DNA from 4 places in the Vibrio sp. HM8-C genome. Region 1 is predicted to be linked to each of the others. Evidence: predicted binding sites of a transcription regulator. Region 1 holds the regulator's gene; each other region holds the start of a gene.
The links. The regulator PurR, encoded in region 1, represses purine synthesis genes. The targets are predictions, from matches to a motif close to TNANGNAAACGTTTNCNTNA.

Region 1 (4,339 bases):
TAAGTGTTCCTGAACAGTTTGCACAGGAGAATGAACAAAATGATATTGATCAAGCAAGCCATGATTGGCAATATCCTGCTTGGCAAGATTGAGCATTTCAGAAGAGAGATCACACAAGGTTATTCGATGTCCAAGCTTCGCAAGCTTCTGTGACATCTGTGCGAGTCCACCTCCAGCATCTAAAACATGCAATGGAGTTTCTGACTGTTCAAAATTTGCTAACAACTGAGTGAGATCTTCCCAAACAATGACTTGGCGGATTTCTCCTTTGTCAGAGCCATAGATATTTTTTGCAAATTTGTGGGCAATATCGTCGAAATTGCGATCTTCTGTCACGGCGGCTTGAGTTATGATAACGAATTCGTGCTGCTATTTTGTCATAGGAATAGCAGGAATAAAGGGGGTTTCGCCCTTTTTATTATCAAGTGCTGTTTTTTCGGACTATTTTGTTTATGTTTGAGCTGAAAAAAATTGTTTCATCCTTTTTAATGCCCTTGCCAGCACTGCTGATTGTGGGATTCATCGGCTTAATGCTGATTATGTTCACTGCCAAACGTAAGACTGGCAGTCTCATCGTTTTGTTTTCACTAACCAGTCTTTTCCTTATTTCTTTTCAACCTATCTCAACTCGTTTATTGATGCCGCTTGAGCGTCAATATTCAGCTTTCCTTCCAGTGGAAGGAACTATTGATTATGTAATGGTGTTAGGTAACGGTCATGTTGTTGACGACGATATACCTCCTACATCAGAGCTTTCTCGCACCGCTTTAATGCGTCTAGCGGAAGGTATTCGTATTGTCAGAATGTACCCAGGCTCAAAACTGATTCTGTCAGGATATGCTGGCGGTAGCGAATTCAGCCATGCACGTATGTTGGCAAGAGTTGCTCTGGCTTTAGGTGTTGCTAAATCCGATATCGTTTTGCTAGAAACAGCAAAAGATACATGGGAAGAAGCAAGACAAGCGGCGGCATTCGTTCAAAACAGAAAGCTCGTATTGGTTACTTCAGCGAGCCATATGGAAAGAGCGATTAAAGAATTTGAATCGGCTGGATTAAACCCAATTCCAGCTCCAACCAATTATCTTGCGCACGTGAACATTGCTCAACCTTGGGAAAAATACGCTCCTAAAGCGCGTTATCTTGAGCAAACCGAGCGCTACTGGCACGAGAGTTTAGGTCAGCTTTGGCAAACACTTCGTGACTATGTGGCTGGCTATGAAGAAACGTCCACACAGAGCCAGCAGTAACAACACACTATTACCTAGACCCGCTTCAAGCGGGTCTTTCATATCTCTCCAAATACAGATCATATTGAGCGATTAGTACAGCTAAATTCGCTGCCAAATTTCCTATATATCACAATTCATGCTTAGACTTAGAAAAGATCCAAAGCGGAGCTAAACAATGAAGGAAATTAAAGCATTTAATGAAAAACGTGCTGAAATCTATTGGTGGCTTTCAGGGTTGTTTGCCAGTGAATTGAGTTACCAAGAGCTTGAAAAATACAAATCAGCTGAAATTCAAAACTTCCTTAGTGGACTTGGCGAAAACGTACAGTTGTCATCATCAATACATAAACTTCGTACAGTTCTAGAACGACTTCTTTTTCAGGATGACGCACAAGTTCAAGTCGCCGATAGCTTCTATAACCTATTTTTGAAATGCGATGGTGAATCCGCACTTCCCTATGCTTCTTTGTACATAGACAAATCGAAAATGGTTGAAACGACCCCGGCTCAAAGAATTGCACAACTGATGGAACATAACGGGGTGCACGTACAAGAACAATCCGGTCAGTCTTATGACCATCTCGCCATAGAGTTAGATTTCCTTGGGCACCTCATCATCCGCTCCAACGAACTTGAAAAACAAACGCATATGGAAAAAGCACTTCAGTTCCAAGCCGACTATATCCGTAATCATTTACTGAGCTGGATACCAGATTTTTCTTTTCATTGTTCAGCCAGAGATAAATTAGGGTTTTATTCATCAATATCAGTATTATTAGTCGCTTTTTTAGAGCTTGATTTAAATTACCTTACTGGCAACTGATTCTCATCCATGGCTAAACTTAGGCCGTGAATTGTGACTACAGTTAAGTTTGCACCAATGATTTGTCGTTGCGAGCTAACCGTTTGCGGTTTAAACTCAACACCAAATAAGATGAATCATTATTTAAAACGCAAACCGCTGTTTCAAAGCGGTTTTTGTGTTTTAGTGACTTTAGGCTAGAAGCTTTATTAACTTCGCCGCTGCTGAATCCGGCCAGTAATCGGGTTTGTTTGACCTAATAAAAATTTAGCTAAAATCAGCAGTCAAAACAGGACAAATCTATGGCTACGATTAAAGATGTTGCTCGCCTTGCAGGCGTATCGACCACAACCGTATCACACGTAATTAATAAAACTCGCTTTGTTGCTGAAGCGACTCAAGAGAAAGTTCTTGAAGCAGTGAAAGAGCTTAACTACGCACCAAGTGCCGTAGCGCGTAGCTTGAAATGCAACACGACCCGTACAATCGGTATGTTGGTGACACAATCAACCAACTTATTCTTTTCTGAAGTCATCGATGGTGTAGAGAGCTACTGTTATCGTCAAGGTTACACTCTAATTCTTTGTAATACTGGTGGTATTTACGAGAAGCAGAGAGACTATATCCGAATGCTCGCAGAAAAACGTGTTGATGGCATTTTGGTTATGTGTTCAGACCTCACTCAAGAACTGTCGGAAATGCTAGAAAGTCACTCTGATATTCCAAAAGTTATTATGGACTGGGGTCCAGAAGCATCTAAAGCGGATAAAATCATTGATAACTCTGAATTAGGTGGCTATCTAGCGACTAAATACCTCATTGATAGAGGACATAAAGATATCGCTTGCTTAAGTGGTCACTTAAACAAACTTGCTTGTCAGGAGCGTATCGCTGGTTTCCGTCGTGCGATGGAAGAAGCGAACTTAAACGTTAATGACAACTGGATTCTTGAAGGTAACTTCGAATGTGATACAGCTGTACTTGCCGCAGATAAAATTATCGCTATGGATAAAATGCCAACGGCGGTTTTCTGTTTCAATGACACTATGGCTCTAGGTCTGATGTCTCGCCTGCAACAGAAAGGCGTACGTGTACCTGATGATATTTCAGTCATCGGTTACGACAACATCGAGCTGGCAGAGTACTTCTCACCTCCTTTAACAACCATTCACCAACCGAAACGTCGCGTTGGTAAAAACGCCTTTGAGATATTATTGGAGCGTATCAAAGATAAAGAGCACGAACGCCGCATCTTTGAAATGCACCCTGAAATTGTCGAGCGCGACACTGTAAAAGATTTAACAAAATAATAAGTTTCAAATCCAAGCTCTGGTTTCTCCAGAGCTTGTGAGAGCGATCTCGCAAAATTTTTCATTAGTAATAAAAGCGCAAACAGAAAATTCATTTTCTGAACCAACATCACATTTAAATCACATAAGTGTGATGCTTATTCAAAGTTTTGATTATTATTTTGAAAGAAATGTCACGCACAGGGCAAACCATCTGAAAGGATGGGACGCAAAGCCTCCGGCCTAAACCAAATTGTGTTAATGCATAATTGGTAGGTAGCGGGGTTGCCGATGGCAAAAAGGCATACATGAGTTGACCATTGATTGACATACTCAATGTATTCTTTTGCTATTCTCTCGGACCTGAATTTGGTGGCGTATTAGTTAATACACCGAGACTAACAGCATGGATAAACCAGTACTAAAAGACTCAATGCAACTTTTTGAACAACTAGGAAGTGTAAAATCGCGTTCTATGTTCGGAGGGTTTGGCATTTTCATCGATGACGCGATGTTTGCTCTGGTCGTTAATAACCGACTACACATTCGCGCGGACGATCAATCCTCAAAAAATTTCCAGCAACAAGGATATGAGCCTTACGTTTATAAAAAACGCGGGTTCCCTGTTGTAACTAAATACTTTGCTTTGCCTGAGAATATTTGGGAAACCCCAGAACTAATTATTGAAAAAGCAAAGCAAGCTTTAGAAGTAGCAAAGCAAGAACGCGAAACTCAAGCAAAAGCTAAACCTGACCGCCTTAAAGATCTTCCAAACATGAGATTGGCGACCGAGCGTATGCTTAAGAAAGCTGGAATCGATTCTGTTGACATGCTGCAACAGAAAGGCGCTGTCGCTGCGTACTTAGCGGTACAAGAATCCCATACTACAACTGTTGGTATCGAACTTCTGTGGGCTCTTGAAGGTGCAATTGAAGGTAAACACTGGTCTGTCATCCCTCAATCTCGTCGAGACGAGTTAATGCGTAAGCTGTAAACTTCGTGTTCTCAATAATATATAA
Region 2 (4,339 bases), on a different contig from region 1:
TGCGCCATAGCCTCAGGCTGAGCTAATTCATTTACAGCAACCACTTTTATCTGCTGAGCTTTGCCACTTTCGTAAACAGCGCGCAAAACATTACGCCCTATTCGCCCGAATCCATTAATTGCGACTCTTAACATCCGTACTATCAACCGACTAAAAATTCGTGGCACAGATAGTAACCGATGACAGCTTAAAGCGCACCCTGAACAGAGGTGATCCAACCATTTATTTCACATCAAAAAAAACCCCGCACTGTGGCGGGGAGGTCTGTTCTTTATCGTATTTGATTAAACAAGTAGCTCGTTTGCTTTCTCAACTACGTTTTCAACTGTGAAGCCAAACATCTTGAACAGTTGATCTGCAGGTGCAGATTCACCGAATGTCGTCATACCGATGATTTTGCCGTTTAGGCCAACGTACTTGTACCAGTAATCCGCGATACCCGCTTCGATAGCGATACGCGCTGTTACGTCTGCTGGCAGAACTGCACTGCGGTAAGCTGCGTCTTGTTTATCAAATGCATCGGTTGATGGCATTGAAACAACACGTACTTGTTTACCTTCAGCAGTAAGTTGCTCAGCCGCTTTCACAGCCAAATCAACTTCAGAGCCTGTTGCAATCAGGATTAGCTCAGGTTTACCTGTACAATCTTTCAGGATGTAACCACCCTTAGCGATGTCAGCTACTTGCTCTGCGGAGCGTGGTTGCTGTGCCAGGTTTTGACGAGAGAAGATAAGCGCTGTTGGCGCGTCTTTACGCTCGATAGCCAGTTTCCAAGCCACTGCTGATTCAACTTGGTCACATGGACGCCATGTGCTCATGTTTGGAGTCAGACGTAGAGAAGCGGTTTGCTCAACCGGTTGGTGAGTTGGGCCATCTTCGCCAAGACCGATAGAGTCGTGCGTGTACACTTGGATGTTTTGCACTTTCATCAGTGCCGCCATACGCAGTGCGTTACGTGCGTATTCCATGAACATCAGGAAGGTTGCGCCGTAAGGAACGAAACCACCGTGTAGCGCGATACCGTTCATGATAGCCGTCATACCGAATTCACGAACACCGTAATGGATGTAGTTGCCTGATGCATCTTCTGGCGTGATTGACTTAGAGCCAGACCACATGGTTAGGTTTGAAGGTGCAAGGTCAGCCGAGCCGCCCATGAACTCAGGGAGCATTTTACCAAACGCTTCGAGTGCGTTTTGTGATGCTTTACGTGATGCAATGTTCGCTGGGTTTGCTTGAAGCTCAGCGATAACCGCGTTTGCTTTTTCTTCCCACTCAGCTGGAAGTTCGCCGTTCACACGACGTTTGAATTCTGCTGCTAGCTCTGGGTATGCCGCTGCGTACGCTGCGAATTTTTGATCCCATGCTGCTTCTTTCGCTGCGCCAGCTTCTTTTGCATCCCACTGCGCGTAAATATCTGCTGGGATTTCAAACGGTGCGTATTCCCAACCTAGGAATTCACGTGCTGCTTTGATTTCATCAGCGCCTAGTGGAGCACCGTGACAGTCGTGTGAGCCAGCTTTGTTTGGCGAACCAAAACCGATGATGGTTTTAGTACAGATTAGAGTTGGACGACCTGTTTCTGCTTTCGCTGCTTCAATCGCTGCGTTGATTGCGTCAGCATCGTGACCATCAACCGCAGGGATAACATGCCAGCCGTACGCTTCGAAACGTTTTGGTGTATCGTCAGCAAACCAACCTTCTACGTGACCATCGATAGAGATACCGTTGTCATCCCAGAATGCAATCAGTTTGCCCAGACCTAGTGTACCCGCAAGAGAACACGCCTCGTGCGAGATACCTTCCATCATACAGCCGTCGCCCATGAACGCGTATGTGAAGTGGTCAACGATGTCGTGGCCTTCTTTGTTGAACTGAGCAGCAAGCGCTTTCTCAGCCAACGCCATACCCACAGCGTTAGTGATACCTTGACCTAGTGGACCAGTCGTCGTTTCAACACCTGGCGCATAACCGTATTCTGGGTGACCTGGAGTTTTTGAGTGAAGCTGACGGAAGTTCTTTAAATCTTCCATTGAAAGCTCGTAACCAGAAAGGTGAAGCAGTGAGTAAATCAGCATCGAGCCATGACCGTTAGACAGAATGAAACGGTCGCGGTCAGCCCAGTTAGGGTTTTGAGGGTTATGGTTTAGGTGTGAACGCCAAAGTACTTCAGCGATATCCGCCATACCCATAGGTGCACCCGGGTGGCCAGAGTTAGCTTTTTGAACACCGTCCATACTCAGAGCACGGATTGCATTAGCCAATTGTTTGCGAGACGCCATGTCAGCTCCTGATTGATTTAAGCGAAGTAAAATAATCCCATCTATACTATGCGGTATTGTTACAAAGCACCTAAACCACTGCAATCGTTTACTTAGTTGTTCAAGTAATTTTTGTCGGTTACACACAGATGAACTTGCTTGTAAAGACAGTATGTAAGCAAACGTTTGGTTATATCTAAAAGTGAAAAAGAGCTTGTAATTTAAGCATAGAGAACTAAAATAGCCGTCTAGATGTAGAAACGCCTACATAATGAACTTTTTTCAAAGTAGTGAAAATAGTTTTTCCCTACTTTTTGACTACTTATATGGAGCTACCATGGCTAAACACCTGTTTACTTCTGAGTCGGTATCAGAAGGCCATCCAGATAAAATCGCAGACCAAATCTCAGATGCGGTTCTAGATGCTATTTTGGAACAAGACCCTAAAGCACGTGTTGCTTGTGAAACTTACGTAAAAACCGGCATGGTTATGGTTGGTGGTGAGATCACAACTTCAGCATGGGTTGATATTGAAGAACTAACTCGTGAGACTGTTCGTGAAATCGGTTATGTCCATTCAGATATGGGCTTCGATGCTAACTCATGTGCAGTTCTAAACACCATTGGTAAGCAGTCTCCAGACATCAACCAAGGTGTTGATAAAGCAGATCCTAAAGAGCAAGGCGCTGGTGACCAAGGTATCATGTTCGGTTACGCAACAAACGAAACTGACGTACTGATGCCAGCACCGATCACTTACTCTCACCTTCTAGTACAAAAGCAAGCTGAAGTTCGTAAGAACGGCACGCTTCCTTGGTTACGCCCTGATGCAAAATCTCAGGTAACGTTCCAATACGAACAAGGTAAGATCGTTGGTATCGATGCAGTTGTTCTTTCAACTCAACACTGTGATTCAATCTCTACTCCAGATCTGCGTGAAGCAGTAATGGAAGAGATCATCAAACCAGTGCTTCCAGCAGAATGGTTGAGCAAAGAAACTAAGTTCTTCATCAACCCAACTGGTCGTTTCGTAATCGGTGGCCCAATGGGTGACTGTGGTCTGACTGGTCGTAAAATCATCGTAGATACTTACGGCGGCGCAGCTCGTCACGGAGGTGGTGCATTCTCTGGTAAAGATCCATCAAAAGTTGACCGTTCAGCAGCATACGCAGCTCGTTACGTTGCAAAGAACATCGTAGCAGCAGGCATGGCTGATCGTTGTGAAATCCAACTTTCATACGCAATCGGTGTTGCTGATCCAACATCTATCATGGTTGAAACGTTCGGTACCGAGAAAGTATCTCACGACATCATCATCGAAGCCGTTCGTCAGTTCTTCGACCTACGTCCATACGGTCTGCAAGAGATGTTGAACCTACTTCAGCCTATCTACAAGAAAACAGCAGCTTACGGTCACTTCGGTCGTGAAGAATTCCCTTGGGAAGCAACTGACAAAGTTGAATTACTACGCGATTTCGCAAACCTTAAGTAATTCAAAACAAGTAGTTCAAAACGCTTTACTGACAAGCCCTCGCCATCTGGCGGGGGCTTTTGTTTTTGTGCACTTTCAAAATCTCGCCTGATTAAAATTCCACCAGCACATTTGTAATTTTCAGCCTTATCAACAATAGTTAACAAAGTAACAGTTAATAAAATGTTACAAAACTAACGAGTATTTTGTGCTCGAACAAAACCGAACTTTCTTATTCACTGCCATATTGTTTTGGGAGGATTTATGCCTCGTACAGTAGACCCTTCTGACTTCAAGCAAAAAGACAAAGAAGTCAGCCATCAAGAATATGCTCGCACGCTGCCTTGCAACAAAGTGGAAGTTTCTGCACCCTTACACTGGCTTGCTCTTGGTTTGCACGATTTTATTCGACTACCTTTAATCAGCGCATTTTATGGGCTTTGCTTTATGGCTGCTGCTGTTGGTATCGTTCTGCTCATTCAATGGCAAGGCACTCATCTTGTCGTCATGCCAGCTCTAGTGGTTTATATGTTAATAGGTCCCTTCCTAGCGCTCGGACTCTACGATGCATCTTGGCAAAGAGAAAGAGGCAGAGACTCAGGCTTAA
Region 3 (4,339 bases), on a different contig from region 1:
AAAATGACGCTCATTCAGCAATCTCTACCAGTGCGGCAACATCTATGCGTATTTTTACTGCGCAAGAGATGGTGCGTTTGAATATCGAGTCTCGTGGATTCATCCTATTTCTAGAGCAAATCAAGGTATTAACGCCTGAAACTCGTGAAATGGTTATCGACCGAGTAATGGGGCTTGAGACCAATGAGTTAGAGTTGGATGACCTAAAATGGATCATCCTAATGGTGCTGTTCAATGTTCCGGGAAATGAGAACGCTTATACGCTTATGGAAGAGCTCTTGTACAGCAAAGAGCAAGGTATTCTTCATTAAGCTAATAAACGTATTATGAGCGGTAAAATTGATAGCGAGCTGTTTTCAGCTCATGAGCATGCACTGAACGAACCTTGTCCACAATGTGGCGGAGCATTACAGCTTCGCCATGGCAAACACGGCCCATTTCTCGGCTGTACCCAATATCCCAATTGCGACTACATAAAACCACTGCATCAGAATGATGGACACATAGTTAAAGAACTTGGTGTTCCTTGTCCTGAATGCGGCAGTGAACTTGTGCTTCGTCAAGGCCGATATGGGATGTTTATCGGTTGTAGCGCTTACCCTAAGTGTCACCATATCGAATCGCAAGATAGTCCTGTCGATGAAGAGAAACCAAGCAAGTTATACGCGTGTCCTGAATGCGGGAAAGGGCATTTGGTAGAGAGAAAAACACGTTTTGGCAAAACTTTCTACGCTTGTGATACCTATCCTAAGTGCAAGTTTTCAGTGAACTTACCACCGATTTCCGGTAAGTGCGAAAAGTGCGGCTTTCCATTGCTGGTTGAGAAGAAGCTCGCTAGTGGAACTAAGTATCAATGTGCGGATCGCAAGTGTGGGTATGTTCAAGAACAGTAGAAAAGCAGCACTATAGAAAAAGGCGCTTAAAGCGCCTTTTTTGTGTCTGGGATTCAGTATTAAGACTTAAATTGTTTAGCCACTTCTTGAACGGCAGGGAAAGCAAGCGGATCTAACACTTCTGCCAGTTCACACAGTTTACGCACTAACTCACCATGGTAATCTGCGGTCACGTTGATGTGCCCCATTTTTCTGCCCGGACGTTTTTCTTTGCCATACCAGTGAATATGGCAACCTTCCATAGCGAGTAAGCTTTCTGGTAGAGAATCCTCGCCAAGAATATTGATCATGGATGTCTCACGAACCAGTTTGGTACTACCTAGAGGCATTCCACACACTGCGCGTAGATGGTTTTCAAACTGACACGTTTCAGCGCCTTGTTGAGTCCAGTGACCTGAGTTGTGGACGCGAGGAGCAATTTCGTTAACCAGTAGCTTTCCTTGAACATCAAAGAACTCTAAAGCTAATACGCCTACGTAATCCAAACTGTTTGCAACAGCCGCAAACATTTCTTTTGCCTGCTCTTGAAGCTCTGGAGCATCAATAGCGGTTGAAAGGCTAAGAACACCATTCACATGTACGTTTTCTGCTAATGGGTAAACGGCAACTTCGCCATTCTTACCACGTGCACCGACCAGAGAAACTTCACGGTCAAATGGCACAAACTCTTCAGCAACAATCGCTTGATTGTTAGAAGAAGCAATACACTCAGCCATCTCTGGCCAAATATTATCTGCATCTTCTGCGTTTTTCAGACGCCATTGACCTTTACCGTCGTAACCACCCAAAGCACTTTTTAGTACCATTGGAATACCAACGTGGGCAATGGCGGTGTCAAAATCTTCACGAGTATTGATAACCGTATACTTTGCATTACGTACACCAGCGTTATCTAACAATGCTTTCTCAAGTCGGCGGTCGCCACCTGCTTTAATGGAATCCGTGCTTGGAAGAAATTTTCCGCTACGTTCACATACTTCCAGCACATCATGAGGAATATGCTCAAATTCAGCCGTAATCACATCCGCTTTTTCAATCGCTTGCTCTAGACCGTGACCAATCACAGCTTGCGTTAAAGGATGAACGACATTTTTGCTGTTAACGTCAAACGCAGAAATCTCAATATTAAGTGGTGCGCCAGCCAGTGACATCATACGAGCAAGCTGGCCTGAACCTAATACCAATACGTGCATTGATTATTCCTCGGCTGGATTTGGATTTGCCAGTACTGCTTCAGTTTGAGCTGTACGGAACGCTTCAACTTTCGCCATCACTTCTTCATCAAAAGTACCGATGATTTGAGCAGCAAGAAGACCTGCGTTAGCTGCGCCTGCTTCACCGATCGCTAGCGTGCCGACCGCAATACCTTTTGGCATTTGAACAATCGAGTATAGAGAATCTAGACCAGATAGAGCGCGAGATTGAACAGGAACACCGAGAACAGGAAGACTAGTGAATGCCGCTGTCATACCCGGAAGGTGTGCTGCGCCGCCAGCTCCCGCAATAATGACTTTTAGGCCGCGTTCTTTGGCGCTGGTTGCGTAGTCTGCAAGAAGTTGTGGAGTACGATGAGCTGAAACCACTTTCGTTTCATAAGGAACACCAAATTGCTCTAGCATCTCAGCTGCTAGTTTCATGGTTGGCCAATCCGATTTGGAACCCATGATAATACCGACTTTCATCTCAAACTCCTTCAAGCGTTAAACGTTTTTATTACGTGAGCGAACGACGCGCATTATACGAGGATTTTTACATCAAGCAAACGTTTGCGTTGTTGTGTTCACCAAATCATGGTGGACGATTTAATGATGATGTTTTCTATCCTGTGGTTTGAACTTCCGCTGGTTAAGGTATAGGAGAAACCACCGATAATTTGTACACTGTGCGCAAATAGAAATAAGTCAGCTTAATTAGGTAGTTTTTCGTGAATAATTTTGAACAAGCTTTACATGCATTGAAGTCTGGAGAAGTCATTGCTTACCCGACAGAAGGTGTTTTTGGTGTAGGTTGCGATCCGGATAGCCCTGAAGCCATCGAGAAATTGCTGCAACTAAAGCAAAGACCTGTAGAGAAAGGTTTGATTTTGATAGCAGCCTCATACGAGCAACTGCTTCCTTATATAGATGAAAGCCAGTTAACTGCAGAACAGTTACAACAAATCAAATCTACTTGGCCAGGCCCTGTCACTTGGGTTGTGCCAGCGAGCAGTAAAGTATCTAAATGGGTTAGTGGTCAGTTTGATACCATCGCCGTGCGTGTCACTGATCATCCTTTGGTTCAACAGCTGTGTAATGCTTATGGCAAACCACTGACGTCAACCAGTGCAAACTTAACCGGCCAGCCTTCTTGCATGACAACAGAAGAGGTGGAAGAGCAACTGGGTGACAAGTTAGTTGCGATTTTGCGCGGTGCTACAGGTGGGCGAAATAAACCTAGCGAGATTCGCGATGCAAAAACTCTACAAGTATTAAGACAGGGCTAACCCACTCTGCGATAGGAATGCGTAAGGAAAAAGATGTCGACAATTAATAAAGAAGCTGTGAAGCAGTTTTTGCTCTCACTGCAAGATCAGATCTGTCAGCAGTTGGAAAGCGTTGATGGTGGTGCTCGGTTTGTTGAAGATGCTTGGCATCGTGAGCCGGGAGAAAAACTCGGCGGCGGTGGTCGCTCTCGCGTGATGCGTGATGGTTTGGTTTTTGAGCAAGGTGGTGTGAACTTTTCGCATGTCACGGGTAAACAAATGCCAGCGTCAGCAACGGCACATCGCCCTGAATTGGCGGGACGTAAGTTTGAAGCAATGGGTGTCTCTTTAGTTATGCACCCGAAAAACCCTTATGTTCCAACTTCTCATGCCAACGTACGTTTCTTTATTGCAGAGAAAGATGGCGAAGAACCTATTTGGTGGTTTGGTGGTGGTTTCGATTTAACACCTTTCTATCCTTTTGTTGAAGATTGCCAACAATGGCATGAAACGGCGAAAGCGCTATGTGCACCGTTTGGCGATGACGTTTATCAACAACATAAAGAGTGGTGTGATCGCTATTTCTATCTTCCTCACCGAGAAGAAACTCGTGGTGTGGGCGGCCTATTCTTTGATGATCTGAATCATTGGGAATTTGATAAGTGCTTTGACTATATAAAAGCGGTGGGTGAAGGTTACTGCCAAGCTTACGTTCCTATTGTTGAGCATCGTAAAGCGACCGAGTATGGCGAGAGAGAACGTCAGTTCCAGTTGTATCGTCGTGGTCGCTATGTGGAATTTAACTTAGTGTTTGACCGAGGAACGCTTTTTGGTCTGCAGACTGGCGGCCGCACAGAATCAATACTGATGTCTATGCCGCCACTTGCTCGCTGGGAATATAACTATCAGCCTGAAGCTGGCAGTTGCGAAGCAAAACTGAATGAGTTTTTAGTAGCGCGCGAGTGGTGACAGAAATTGCACTGAG
Region 4 (4,339 bases), on a different contig from region 1:
ATTCAATGATTTTATTGCTTTGACACTAATATGTTTACGAGCATTCTGATAATTAATTCCGTTGTCATTACACCATTGCTTAAGGCTGACTCCAGATTCTTGATACTTAGCTGCGTACAGATTACTTTTTACTTCCCAATCCATTTTATTCCCCTGGTATGGTTATGTATAAAGGTGTCTCAAAACAAGACAAAACCAACAATTAACAAAATCACATAAGATAATGATTTAAATAATCTTTCCAATTATCACTAGTCTTAATTTGAGACTTAAAAACTCTAGACTTGTCTCAAATCAGTACCTTAAACCGACCTTACTAGTCTCAAATCAGGACGTTGATTCTGTTCCCTTGGGAGCAAGATCGAAATTTTGTCTCCATCAAGCACCAACTCGCGGCACTCTTTAATCCCTTTTTCCAACGGCTGATGAAAAGGTCTGTCGCTTCTTTCATTTGAAGGCTGCCAATTAATACCGTATAAATGACAGTGTTTTTTCCCACTGCTTATACCTCCTTTTATAGTTCTGGTAATAAATCCAGCCTCTATTAGTGCTTCAATAGCCTTCTGGTTCGAACCCGGACTATTAAAACCTCGAACACTTAAGTCTTTTCTGGTCAAACTCAAGTACCCATTATTTTTAGTGTCATACTGAGCAGCGAGCTCAAGCAGTATCGCTTTACTTAGCGGAGCTAACTGCGTGTAAGCCTCAGTGATCAAAATCGTATGAGGAATTCCGGCAAATCTCCCTGAGTTCCTTTTTAGTTTCTTGTTTTTCATATACACTACCATTGAAAGCTGGTGGTACTCAGTCGCCAAACTACGACCACCAGCATCTATATGAAGCCAACTTTCTGTTGGCTTTAATTTTAGCCTGCCAATTGGTTAACTATTGCAAACAACTGATCGACTTGCCCCTGTTCCAAAACTCTATGAATTCGTTTAGCCAACGTTATCAGTCTCTTCTTCATAATTTTATCTTCCATCTCTTGTATTTGTTGTTCTCGTTGATGATTAAATCGGTATATTTCCCAATGAGTTATGTACCAAACAGCTTCTCCACCTATGGTTTCACAAACGACCGGTATTAAACGATGATTTCTAATGACATCAATAATCCGGCTGGAATCCTCCGTAGTAACAGAAGCGATTCTACTTTTGTTAAAGCGCTCACCACTAAGCATCGCATTTAAAATAAATTGCGAGTGTAGAGATCTTTTACCCATAAATTTCCCCTTATTTAGTTTGTGTAACAACGTTTGATTCGATAAAAGCTTCAAGGTCAGATAACCGGTATAAGACCTTGCGACCGACTTTAATGAAAGGTAATTGGTAACGCCCGGTTGACGCCCATACGGCGAGGGTACCTTCGGATAAACCGAGGTACTCTGCTGCTTGTTTACGATTGAGTTTTTTGCTCATAATTAACCCTTTAGTAGTTTGGTTGAATCAGGTTAATTATCATTACGTTGAGGGGTGGTAAAAACGAAAGAAGTACTTGTGGTGGTTAATTAGTTTTTAGTAATTTTCTATATTTAACGAGCCAATTTTCAACTGTTCTTTTATTTAGCTCTTCAAATCCTTTTGCACCACTACCAAATAGAAAGTTAGGTTTTTCGTGTTTAATCGCTGACTCAATATCTTCCCTTAACTGGTCAACTGTCTGGCTGGAATTATGCAAATAGTCTTCTATCTTAGGCTGTATAATTTCGCTCCAAAATTCATCGTATTTACCCTTTTGACCGCCTATACTTTGCTTCTTAGCTGTTATGCGAGTCCTTTGAACATAACTAGTTACGTAGTACTCTTCTTGCAAAGACGCCAAGATTTTTTCTACTTTTGAACCCAAATAAGAAGCTGTAGTTGACCGACCTGTTAGTGTTGCTTTAGCGAACTGCCTTTCGAGATCAAGAAGATAAACGAATGATTCCTTGCGCCCCCCCAAAATAGGTAAATCTGACCGCATAAGAAAGATCATCAATGGTACTCGCTCTAAGCTATCCCCTAATGTCACTAGGAATTCGCTTTTAGGCAGCTCTATACCAAATTGATTTAATAATGTGATTATGCGTTGATATCGCTCAGCAAAAAATCTGGATTCCCTATGTGTACCCAGCTCTAAAATATTTTGATGGTACCGAAATGAGGATAGAGATGGTTCAATAGTGATTTTTACGACTGGACTGGATGTGTGAAGAGGCTTTCCACTCTCATTACTGCTATAAGTCATACTGTAAGTGATATATTTGACGATAGTTAAAGGTTGCCACAGCTTACTTAAACTATCCCAACTATCTATCGCTACTGTGATCAGCTTAATATTTGTATACAGAAAATCATCATTCCACCGGCACCACTATGGCACCACCAAAACGACAAAGCCCCGACAACTCATTGAGTTATCAGGGCTTTTTTGAATAAATGGCACGCCCTACAGGATTCGAACCTGTGACCACCTGCTTAGAAGGCAGGTGCTCTATCCAGCTGAGCTAAGGGCGCGCTACAGGGAAAGGATTATACGAGTTAAAGTTGGTAAATCAACGGCTTTATCTTAGTTTCTGATTTAAATGCCTAAAAATTTACCACTCAACGGACAAGCGCCGAAAATTACAACAAAGCAAACGTTTGCTTATAGATGTTCATCAAAATTTCTGCGACAATGCGCGCAAAAATTTTCGCTATAAATGTGAAGGAAAGTCATGACTGCTCAAAATATTGATGGAACACTTATTTCTAAAACCGTGCGTTCAGAAGTTGCTGCACGAGTAAAAGCTAGAACAGAAGCTGGATTACGTGCTCCGGGACTAGCAGTAGTGCTTGTAGGTGAAGACCCTGCGTCACAAGTGTACGTTGGAAGCAAACGACGCGCTTGTGAAGAAGTGGGCTTTATTTCTAAGTCTTTCGACTTACCAGCAACGGCTTCAGAAGCAGAATTGTTGGATTTGGTTGATCAACTTAACCAAGACCCAGAAATCGATGGCATTCTTGTTCAGCTTCCTCTACCAGCTGGCATCGATTCAACACATGTACTTGAACGTATTCACCCTGAAAAAGACGTTGACGGCTTCCACCCATACAACGTGGGTCGTTTAGCGCAACGTATTCCAAAACTACGTTCATGTACACCAAAGGGGATTATCACCCTATTAGATCGTTACAACATTCCTATGCGTGGTAAACATGCTGTGATTGTTGGCGCTTCCAATATTGTTGGTCGCCCAATGACACTAGAGTTGCTACTTGCAGGCTGCACAACCACAACATGTCACAGATTTACCAGAGATCTAGAAAGCCATGTTCGTCAAGCTGACGTGTTAGTCGTTGCTGTAGGTAAACCAAACTTCATCCCTGGCGCTTGGATCAAAGAAGGTGCTGTGGTGGTCGATGTCGGTATTAACCGCCTTGAGAATGGCAAACTGGTTGGTGACGTTGAATACGATGTTGCACGCATCAACGCAAGTTTCATTACGCCTGTACCGGGCGGCGTAGGTCCGATGACGGTAGCAAGTTTGATTGAGAACACCATGATTGCATGTGAGCAATTCCACACCAATAAATAATCAAGCAAACCGATATTAAAAAGGGCTCTAAGAGCCCTTTTAATTTCTTTGATGTCTTATAAGACTAATACACAATTCTGTCTGCCAAATGACTTACCGCTAAAGCAAAGTAATAAGAACGGTTCCACTTCATCAGCACGTTGTAGTTGTTGTAAACCAAATAGGTACGACCGTCTTCATCATCAGGCATTATCAACCAAGCTTTAATGTCATCACTCAGTGCAGGAAGTGGCTTACCATCGTAACGAGTAATTCCAAGCTTGCTCCACTCACTCAAGTATTTACCTTTTTCTGGCTGACGACCTTCAAGTTCCTTATCGAGCCCATGAGGTACTTTAACCTGACGTCCCCAAGTGTATTTGTCATCCCACCCAGATTGGCTCAAATAGTTTGCAGTTGAAGCAAACACATCTGATTTGCTGCCCCAAATGTCCTTCTTACCATCACTATTGCCGTCGGCAGCATAGGCTAAGAATGAACTCGGCATAAACTGACACTGCCCCATCGCGCCAGCCCAAGAGCCTTTCATCTCTTCAGGCTTAATATGGCCTTGTTCAAGAATTTGCAGTGCTGCCATGGTCTCTTTACGGAAAAACTCTTCACGTCGACCTTCATAAGCCATCGTTGAGAGTGCATCAATAACACTAAAGCGCCCCATATTGGCGCCGAAGTTACTTTCTACACCCCATAAAGCAACAATAAAACGAGGTTGCACGCCATATTGTTCGCCAATGCGTCTCAACTCTTGATAATGCTTTTCATACAGAGCTTGCGCTTGTTTTA

Region 2: a site for PurR is predicted at 2,436-2,455, ahead of metK (methionine adenosyltransferase). Genes of this name have one in related genera too.
Region 3: a site for PurR is predicted at 2,648-2,667, ahead of purE (5-(carboxyamino)imidazole ribonucleotide mutase). Genes of this name have one in related genera too.
Region 4: a site for PurR is predicted at 2,610-2,629, ahead of folD (bifunctional methylenetetrahydrofolate dehydrogenase/methenyltetrahydrofolate cyclohydrolase FolD). Genes of this name have one in related genera too.

Annotation. Positions count from the first base shown of each region.
Region 1 covers NZ_JBMMKS010000022.1:61,795-66,133, forward strand. Annotated here, with positions in the region: gene cmoM (tRNA uridine 5-oxyacetic acid(34) methyltransferase CmoM) at 1-336, opposite strand, end outside; gene elyC (envelope biogenesis factor ElyC) at 426-1,247, shown strand; gene torD (molecular chaperone TorD) at 1,405-2,052, shown strand; gene purR (HTH-type transcriptional repressor PurR) at 2,334-3,341, shown strand; cyclic di-GMP riboswitch class I at 3,515-3,613, shown strand; gene ACOSVQ_RS19360 (TfoX/Sxy family DNA transformation protein) at 3,727-4,314, shown strand.
Region 2 covers NZ_JBMMKS010000015.1:25,280-29,618, forward strand. Annotated here, with positions in the region: gene epd (erythrose-4-phosphate dehydrogenase) at 1-134, opposite strand, end outside; gene tkt (transketolase) at 285-2,282, opposite strand; gene metK (methionine adenosyltransferase) at 2,599-3,753, shown strand; gene ACOSVQ_RS16135 (DUF2189 domain-containing protein) at 3,997-4,339, shown strand, end outside.
Region 3 covers NZ_JBMMKS010000019.1:70,678-75,016, forward strand. Annotated here, with positions in the region: gene ACOSVQ_RS18390 (DUF494 family protein) at 1-311, shown strand, start outside; gene ACOSVQ_RS18395 (DNA topoisomerase family protein) at 327-893, shown strand; gene ACOSVQ_RS18400 (5-(carboxyamino)imidazole ribonucleotide synthase) at 953-2,086, opposite strand; gene purE (5-(carboxyamino)imidazole ribonucleotide mutase) at 2,090-2,575, opposite strand; gene tsaC (L-threonylcarbamoyladenylate synthase type 1 TsaC) at 2,818-3,375, shown strand; gene hemF (oxygen-dependent coproporphyrinogen oxidase) at 3,409-4,323, shown strand.
Region 4 covers NZ_JBMMKS010000001.1:321,063-325,401, reverse strand. Annotated here, with positions in the region: gene ACOSVQ_RS01495 (hypothetical protein) at 1-144, opposite strand, end outside; gene ACOSVQ_RS01490 (hypothetical protein) at 303-776, opposite strand; gene ACOSVQ_RS01485 (hypothetical protein) at 866-1,222, opposite strand; gene ACOSVQ_RS01480 (helix-turn-helix domain-containing protein) at 1,233-1,418, opposite strand; gene ACOSVQ_RS01475 (hypothetical protein) at 1,504-1,962, opposite strand; tRNA gene ACOSVQ_RS01470 (tRNA-Arg) at 2,419-2,495, opposite strand; gene folD (bifunctional methylenetetrahydrofolate dehydrogenase/methenyltetrahydrofolate cyclohydrolase FolD) at 2,696-3,556, shown strand; gene ACOSVQ_RS01460 (lytic murein transglycosylase) at 3,621-4,339, opposite strand, start outside.